One region of the Alkalilimnicola ehrlichii MLHE-1 genome, then DNA from elsewhere that is predicted to be linked to it. Evidence: riboswitches for the same ligand, from Rfam matches in the RefSeq annotation. Region 1 holds a riboswitch; the other holds the start of a gene.
The links. A riboswitch is a leader RNA that binds a small molecule or an ion and turns the genes downstream of it on or off. The one in region 1 is predicted to bind cobalamin.
Positions count from the first base shown of each region.

Region 2: linked by a shared signal. The riboswitch ahead of MLG_RS10665 (ribonucleoside-diphosphate reductase subunit alpha) and the one ahead of MLG_RS14235 (TonB-dependent receptor domain-containing protein) in region 1 are both predicted to bind cobalamin.

Region 1 covers NC_008340.1:3,199,731-3,203,939, reverse strand. The annotation lists gene cbiB (adenosylcobinamide-phosphate synthase CbiB) at 1-760, opposite strand, end outside; gene MLG_RS14245 (histidine phosphatase family protein) at 810-1,430, shown strand; gene MLG_RS14240 (adenosylcobinamide-GDP ribazoletransferase) at 1,435-2,208, shown strand; cobalamin riboswitch at 2,249-2,507, shown strand; gene MLG_RS14235 (TonB-dependent receptor domain-containing protein) at 2,699-4,209, shown strand, end outside.
Region 2 covers NC_008340.1:2,380,101-2,384,309, reverse strand. The annotation lists gene MLG_RS10665 (ribonucleoside-diphosphate reductase subunit alpha) at 1-1,882, opposite strand, end outside; cobalamin riboswitch at 2,041-2,187, opposite strand; gene MLG_RS10660 (O-acetylhomoserine aminocarboxypropyltransferase/cysteine synthase family protein) at 2,452-3,729, shown strand; gene MLG_RS10655 (SPOR domain-containing protein) at 3,859-4,074, opposite strand; gene purU (formyltetrahydrofolate deformylase) at 4,180-4,209, opposite strand, start outside.

The DNA.
Region 1 (4,209 bases):
CACCCAGCCGCAGCCCCAGGGCGCCAGCCCCCGCGGCCATCACCGGGCCGGCGTTGGGGCTCTCCCAGCGGCCGGCCTGCTCGCGCCAGCAGTGCAGGGCCCGGCGGGTGTCGCCGCACAGGGCGTACCCCGCCGCGGTGAGCCGGGCGGGGACCCAGTTGAGCAGGTCATCCAGGCGCGCCGCCGTCCATCCGAAGGCGTTGAACCGGGCGGTACGGTAACCCCACATGGCATCCAGGGTGTTGATCAGCCGATGGGCCACCGCGCCGGCCGGTCCGGCGAGCAGAAACCAGAACAGGCTGGCAAAACCGGCGTCGGCGCCGTTCTCCAGCGCCGACTCCACCGCTGCGCCGGAGGCCCCGGTCGCATCCAGCGTCCCGGTGTCGCGGCTCACCACGCCCGCCAGCGCCTCCCGCGCCGATGCCAGCCGATCGTCCTCCAGTGGGGCCTGTATGGCCCGGGCGTGCTCGTCCAGGCTGCGCAGCCCCAGCGCCAGGTAAAGGAGGCCGGCGCTGATCAGCCAGGACCCCTGGGCCAGCCAGGCCAGGGCCGTGGTCAGGGGCAGCACCAGCAGCGCCAGGGCCAGCGCGCCCTTGACCTGGCGCGCACCGCCCCGGTTCAGGCCCCGCTCCAGCGCGACGGCAACGCGCCCGAAGCCCACCAGCGGGTGCCAGCGGCGCGGCTCGCCCAGCAGGCGGTCCAGCACCACCGCCAACAGCAGGGCAGCCAGGGGATCGGGGATGGGGGCGGTCTGGAGCATGGGCCGCAGTGTATCCTATGCGCCCAACCTGCTGACCGGGAGCACGACCTTGCACCAGCAACCCTTGTTCGTGGACCTGCTGCGCCACGGCGAGCCGGAAGGGGGCCGGAAGTATCGCGGCCGCCTGGACGATCCGCTGTCCGCGACCGGGTGGCGGCAGCTGCGCCGGGCGGTGGCTGTTGCCGGCCCCTGGGATGCGGTGATCAGCTCGCCGCTGTGCCGCTGTGCCGACTTTGCCCGCGACTACAGCACCCACCAGGGCCTGCCGTTGTACCTGGAGCCCGATTTCCGAGAGATCGACTTCGGCGAATGGGAGGGTTGGGAGCCCGCGGCCCTGTTCGAGGCCCAGGGCGACCGCCTCACCGCCTTCTGGCGCGACCCGCGCCGCCATCCACCGCCGGGGGGTGAGACCCTGGATGCGCTGCATGGGCGTCTGGCGAGGGGGTGGCGCCGGTGGCTGGACGAGCCGCCGGGGGAACGGCTGCTGGTGGTCTGCCATGGCGGGGCCATCCGGGTGCTGCTGGCCGAGGCACTGGGTCTCGATCCGGCCCCCCTGCTCGGCCGTATTCACGTGCCCTACGCCTGTCTGACCCGCCTGCGGGTGGACTGGATCGACGGCAACCCGGTCGCCACCCTGCTGGCCCACGGCTGTGCGGTGGACGAGGGGTGAGACCATGACCACGGCGGTGCGCGGCCTGCTGCTGGCCCTGGCCTTCCTCACCCGGCTGCCGGTTTGGTGGCTGGGCCCGCCCCGGCGTGAGGATCACGCCGCCTCGCTGCCCGCCTATCCGGTGGTGGGTCTGATTCTGGGCATCCTGCTGCTGGCCCTATACGCCCTGCTGCAATGGTTCTTTCCGGATCAGTTCGTGGTTCAGGCGGCCCTGCTGGTGGCTGCCTGGGCGCTGGTTACCGGCCTGCTGCATCTGGACGGCTTGGGTGACAGCGCCGACGCCTGGTTGGGCGGCCACGGTGACCGGCTGCGCAGCCTGGAGATCATGAAAGACCCGCGCAGCGGACCGGCGGCGGTGGCGGTGATCACGCTGGCGCTGGTGGTCAAGGTGGCGGCGCTGGCGGCCCTGCTGCGCCTGGATGCGGCGCTGGCCGCGCTGTTGATCGCGCCGGTGCTGGGGCGTGCCGCGGCCGCGTTGCTGATCGCGGGCACGCCCTACGCCCGCAAGCAGGGGCTAGCCGGACCGCTCGCCGAGGCGCCCGCCACAAGGTGGATCGGGCTCACGGCGCTGGGTGCGCTGCTTTTCGTTACCGCGCTGGCCGGCTGGGCGGGGCTGGCGGCCGTGCTGGGGGTGGTGGCGGTGGGGGTGTGGGCCCAGCACCTGATGATGCGCCGCCTCGATGGCTTCACCGGCGATACCGCCGGTGCCCTCGTCGAGGTGGCGGAACTGGCGGCCCTGTTGGGGCTACTGGCGGTGCTCGCGAACAGCGCTGGCTGATGCCGCCCCGGTTTTGACTCCCGCCGGGCGACTCGCTAGGCTTATCGACCCTGCGACAGGTGTTCCGGAGCGCGATCCGCGCCCGGGATGAAACGGGAAGCCGGTGCGGTGACTGCCCTGTCAGTCCCCATTCCGGCGCTGCCCCCGCAACGGTGATTGAGCGCAAACGGCCACCCTCGCCACTGTGTCCCCCAGCGTACCGCTTCGGGCATGGGAAGGCGGCCGCTTCTGAGCCCCGGGCCAACCGCCCGTCGCTCCGGCTCATCAGCCCGGAGACCGGCCTGTCGCGCATGCCGGGTCGCGGTGGGCGACCGAGGGCAGTCGTGGCCGATGCCGGTACCCTTCGCCTCGCCCGCCTGTCGCTCCTGTCCTGCTCCACCTGACTGCCGGTGTGCACCCGTGGCCGTGCGGGGGATGCGGCCGAAGGTCATGGTCCGTCCACCGGGACGGCCGAAGCTGGAGCCGCTCAACCATGTCGCGATACGCCCCTTTGGTGGCCACTGCCGCCAGCCTGTTTGTCGTTGCAACCCTCGTTCCCGCCATCGCCCAGGCCGACTCGGCGGAGGCGCGGCCGCTATCACCCATCGTGGTGACGCCGGCGCGCACTGCGCAGACGGTGAATGAGTCGCTCTCCTCGGTCACAGTCATCGACCGTGAGGAAATCGATCGGCAGCAACCCAAGCAGTTCACCGATCTGCTCGCCGGGCGTGCGGGGGTGACCGTGAGCAGCAACGGTCCCTTCGGCAAGGCCAGCAGCGTGCGGCTCCGCGGGGCGGATTCGGGGCACACGGTGTTGCTGATCGACGGGGTGCGCATGGGCTCCGCCACTTTGGGGGGGGCGAGTTGGCAGGTGCTGCCGCTCTCGGAGATCGAGCGGGTCGAGGTGGTGCGCGGCCCGCGCTCGGCGATCTACGGCGCCGACGCCATCGGCGGTGTGGTGCAGATCTTCACCCGTGAGGGGCGGGAGGGGCCGCCCCGGGTGAACGCCTTTGCCGGCGCCGGTAGCTTCGGCACCCACGAATACGGCGCGGGCGTGGCCGGTGGGACCGCCGATACCCGGTACCGCCTCTCCGGTAGTCATTTCCACACCGACGGCATTGATGTTCAGGACGGCGTCGGCGATGACGACGACGACGGGTACCGCAACAGCTCCCTCTCCGGAAAGGTCAGCCATCGGCTGTCCAACGGCTGGGAGCTGTTCGCCAACGGGCTGCGCTCCGAGGGGCGTTCGGAGTTCGATCGGCGGGACTTTTTCGGCAACGATGAGTCCGCCCATCACGATTTCGTGCATCAGGCCACACGAATCGGTGCCCGCGGCGACGTGACCGACCGCTGGCACACCGAACTGAGCATCGCCCATGCCCGGGATGAACAGGACACCTACTACGAGGGCGAGCTAGACGCGCGCCACGACACCAAGCGGGATCAGGCGCACTGGCTGAACGACTTCGTGTTGACCCGCACCATCACCTGGACTGCCGGCCTGGACTGGCAGGAGGAGCGCGTCTCGGGCACCACCGATTACGACGAGACCAGCCGCTACAACCAGGCGGCCTACCAGGTGCTGGCCGGCCGATTCGGGCGCCACAACGTGTCCGGCAGTCTGCGTTATGACGACAACCAGGCCTACGGCAGCCACACCACCGGGCAGTTGGCCTGGGGCTATGAGATCGATGACCGCCTTCAGGGCCGGCTGTCCTACGGCACCGCCTTCAACGCCCCCACCCTGAACGATCTTTATTGGCCGGGTTCGGGCAACCCCGATCTGCAACCGGAGGAGTCCGCCACCGCAGAGGCCGGGTTGCGTTACGCCGGCGGAGCGTTCTACTGGGATGCCGCCCTGTTCCGCACCGAGGTGGACGACCTCATCGAGTGGGCGCCGGTGAACGGCCAATGGATGCCGGACAACGTCGACGAGGCCCGGATTACAGGCCTGGAGCTGGAGGGCGGCTATCACCAGGGGCCCTGGCGGCTGCGCGCCTCCGGCACCTTTCTGGATAC
Region 2 (4,209 bases), 820 kb from region 1:
GGCGGGCCTGGGGCACGCTGTAGTAGTTGATATCGATGACGTTATCCAGCATGCGCATGGCGGTGCGGACCGTGTTGCGCAGCCGCTCGTGGTCCAGACCATCGGGGGTGGTATGGGCCGCGAGGTTCACCGAGCCCAGGTTGCAGACGGCGATCTCTTCGTCCGAGGTGTTCAGGGTGATCTCCGTGCACAGGTTGGAGCTGTGCACCACACCCGCGTGCTGCTGCGGGGAGCGCAGGTTGCACGGGTCCTTGAAGGTGATCCAGGGGTGGCCGGTCTCGAACAGCATGCCCAGCATGCGGCGCCAGAGCTGCTTGGCGGAGACCACCTTGTAGTTGCGGATCTCACCGCGCGCCGCCCGGGCCTCCAGGTCTTCGTAGGCGGCCTTGAACGCCTGGCCGTAAAGCTCGTGCAGGTGAGCGGCATCGTCCGGCGAGAAGAGGGTCCAGTCGGCGTCGGCCTCGGCCCGCTGCATGAACAGGTCGGGCACCCAGTGGGCAGTGTTCATGTCGTGGGTGCGGCGGCGGTCGTCGCCGGTGTTCTTGCGCAGCTCCAGGAACTCCTCCACGTCCAGGTGCCAGGTCTCCAGGTAGGCGCAGACCGCACCCTTGCGCTTGCCCCCCTGGTTCACCGCCACGGCGGTGTCGCTGGCCACCTTGAGGAAGGGCACCACGCCCTGGGAGCGGCCGTTGGTGCCCTTGATGTGGGCGCCCATGGCCCGAACGCGGGTCCAGTCGTTGCCCAGGCCGCCGGCAAACTTGGACAGCAGGGCATTGTCGCGGATGGCGCCGTAGATACCGCCCAGGTCGTCGGGCACGCTGGTCAGGTAGCAGCTGGAGAGCTGCGGGCGGCGGGTGCCGCTATTGAACAGCGTGGGGGTGGAACTCATGAAGTCGAAGCTGGAGAGCAGCCGGTAGAACTCGATGGCCCGCTCCTCGCGCTCCACCTCCTGCAGGGTCAGGCCCATGGCCACGCGCATGAAGAAGGCCTGGGGCAGCTCGAAGCGGGTGCCGTCCCAGTGCTGCAGGTAGCGGTCGTACAGGGTCTGCAGGCCCAGGTAGTTGAACTGCAGGTCGCGCTCCGGCATCAGGGCCTCGGCCAGCCGCTCCAGGTCGAAGGTCAGCAGCTGTTCGTCCAGCAGTTCCAGTTCCACCCCGCGCCGGATGTAGCGGGCGAAGTAGTCGGTGTAGCCAGGGTCGGCGCCGGGTGCGCCGTCGTAGGGAAAATCGAGAAAGCGCAGGGCCTCGCCGTTGAGCTGGTGTTGCAGCAGGCGCGCGGCCACGTGGCCATACGCCGGCTCCTGCTCGATCAGGCTGCGGGCGCTCAGGATCAGCGCCTTGTGCACCTCCTGCTCGGTGACCCCGTCGTAGAGGTTCCGCCAGGCCTCGCGGGCCACGCGCTCGGGGTCGGTATCCGCCAGCTCATGGCAGGCGTGGTGCAGCACCCGGCGCAGCAGCGACTCATCCAGCGGTACCTGCTCACCGTCGGTGCGGGTCATGTGCAGCCGCGGCGGCTCGTCCGTGGCCTCCTGGCGGCGCTTGCGAGCGTGTTCCTCGCGGTAGAGTACGTAGGCGCGGGCCACCTTGTGCTCGCCGGCGCGCATCAGCGCCAGCTCCACCTGGTCCTGGATATCCTCGATGTGGATCGGGGTGGCGGTGGGGCGCCGGGTCAGGGCCTGGACCACCTGCGCGGTGAGTTCGGCGGTGACCTGCTGGATGCGGGCGGCATCGGCCGATCGCTCGCCCTCCACGGCCAGGAAGGCCTTCTTCATGGCCAGCTGGATCTTGTCGGGGTCGAAGGCGGTCAGCGCGCCGTTGCGGCGGATGACCTGCTGGGTATCGCTCTGGGCCGTTGGTGCGGCCTCGGCAGCCTTGGCGGACATGAGATTCCTCCTGCTCGTCCAGATGAACCGGGAGGAACCGACGCGAGGGATGTGAGGGCAGGGCGCACGCAGCGGAGCGCGACGGGCGGTTGGCTGCAGCGAGGGCGTCCTGTCCCCGGGCACCTTTGACGCGAAGGTTCCGGGCTCGGCACACCCGCCGGGGGTGGCCGGTCCTCGGAGGTATTCGGGCTCGACAGCGGCCTGGACGGCCCTGTCACACCGTTGCGCGACAGCCCCGGATTCTCACCGGTGTTCCCCTCCGTTGGCCACATATCGTGTGGCGCACGAGGACAGAGCCCAATATATGGGCTTTGGGGGCTAAGTGCAAGCCGCTGGTACGCGGGGTGGGTCAGGCTTTGGGGCGCCCTCGCGGGCGGTGGTGGCTGGACTATGATGGTGCGGAGACGGTCGCTCTGACCGCAGAAGCCAGTCGCCTAAGGGTATGCCATTTTGTTAGTGGCGCCGGGCTTTTAATCCCGCACCCTGCTGAGCAGAATGGTCGAGGCCAATAACCAGCCGGCGCCCCAGAGGCGTCTGCGGATCCGAACACCGAATAGAGGGAGCAGGACGTGAAACCGGAAACCCTGGCAATCCACGCGGGCTACAGCCCGGACCCGACCACCAAGGCGGTGGCGGTGCCCATCTACCAGACCACCAGCTACGCCTTCGACAACACCCAGCATGGGGCGGATCTGTTCGACCTCAAGGTGGAGGGCAACATCTACACCCGCATCATGAACCCCACCAACGCGGTGTTGGAGCAGCGGGTGGCCGAACTGGAGGGGGGTATCGGCGGGTTGGCCGTGGCCTCGGGTATGGCGGCCATCACCTACGCCCTTCAGTGCATCACCCGGTCCGGTGACAATATCGTCTCCACCAGCAAGCTCTACGGCGGCACCTACAACCTGTTCGCGCACACCATGCCCAACTTCGGTATCGAGGTGCGTATGGCCAGCCACGACGACTTTGACCGGCTGGAGGCGCTGATCGATGGCAAGACCAAGGCGGTCTTCTGCGAGACGGTGGGCAATCCCTCCGGCGAGCTGGCGGATATCGGGCGGCTGGCGGAGATCGCCCACCGTCACGGGGTGCCGCTGATCGTGGACAACACCGTGCCCACGCCCTTTCTCTGGCGGCCGATCGATGACGGCGCGGATATCGTCGTGCACTCACTGACCAAGTTCATGGGCGGTCACGGCACCACCGTGGGCGGGGTCATCGTGGATTCGGGCAAGTTCCCCTGGGCGGACCACGGCGAACGCTTCCCGATGATGGTGGAGCCGGACCCGTCCTACCACGGGGTGGTCTATACCGAGGCCCTGGGGCCGGCCGCCTTCATCGGCCGCTGCCGGGTGGTGCCCCTGCGCAATACCGGCGCCGCGCTCTCGCCCATGAACGCCTTCCAGCTGCTGCAGGGGATCGAGACCCTGCACCTGCGCATGGAGCGGCACAGTGAGAACGCCCTGGCCGTGGCGCAGCACCTGCAGAACCACCCGCAGGTGACCTGGGTGAAGTATGCCGGCCTGGAGTCCAGCCCGGACGACCCGCTGGTGCAGAAGTACATGCGCGGTGGTATGGCCTCCGGCATCCTCTCCTTCGGTATCCGCGGGGGCAAGGAGGCCGGGGCGAAGTTCATTGATGCCCTGCAACTCATCACCCGCCTGGTGAACATCGGTGACGCCAAGTCGCTGGCCACTCATCCGGCCACCACCACCCACCGCCAGTTGAACGAGGCGGAGCTGGAGCAGGCGGGGGTCAGTCAGGACATGGTGCGCATCGCGGTGGGCATCGAGCACGTGGACGACATCATCGCGGACATCGACCAGGCCCTGGAGGCCGCAAAATAGCCCCCGAGAAATAGACCCCTAAAAAGCAGACCTATGGGCCCGTCGCCATCAGGGCCGGGTGGTCCCGGGTCCTGCAAGCGCCCCTGCCGGTGTCTGTGTACCGCCAGGGGCGTCCCTTCTTAGGCTGGATTATTGGACGGGGCGGGCCCAGACATCTTTCGGGCTATGGCGCTTGAGGATCTCCTCGGCCTCGCGCTGCCCACTGTCCGGCACCATCACCTTCACCTGGATGTTCTCCTTGTCGAGAAAGACCTTCTCCTGGTCATAACCATCGGAGATCAGTTCATCGACCGCATTGCGGGCGGCCTCTTCGCTCTCGTATGCAGCGGTCACGGTCTGTGCCATAAATGCGTTCCTCTCGGAGTGGGGGTGTTCGTCAGCGGACCCAACGGCCCGGAGGCCGTTACTCCCAAAGGTAGACAACAGCCGCGCATATTTCCCGATTCAGGCTCAGTCGAACACCACCGTGCGGTTCTGGTA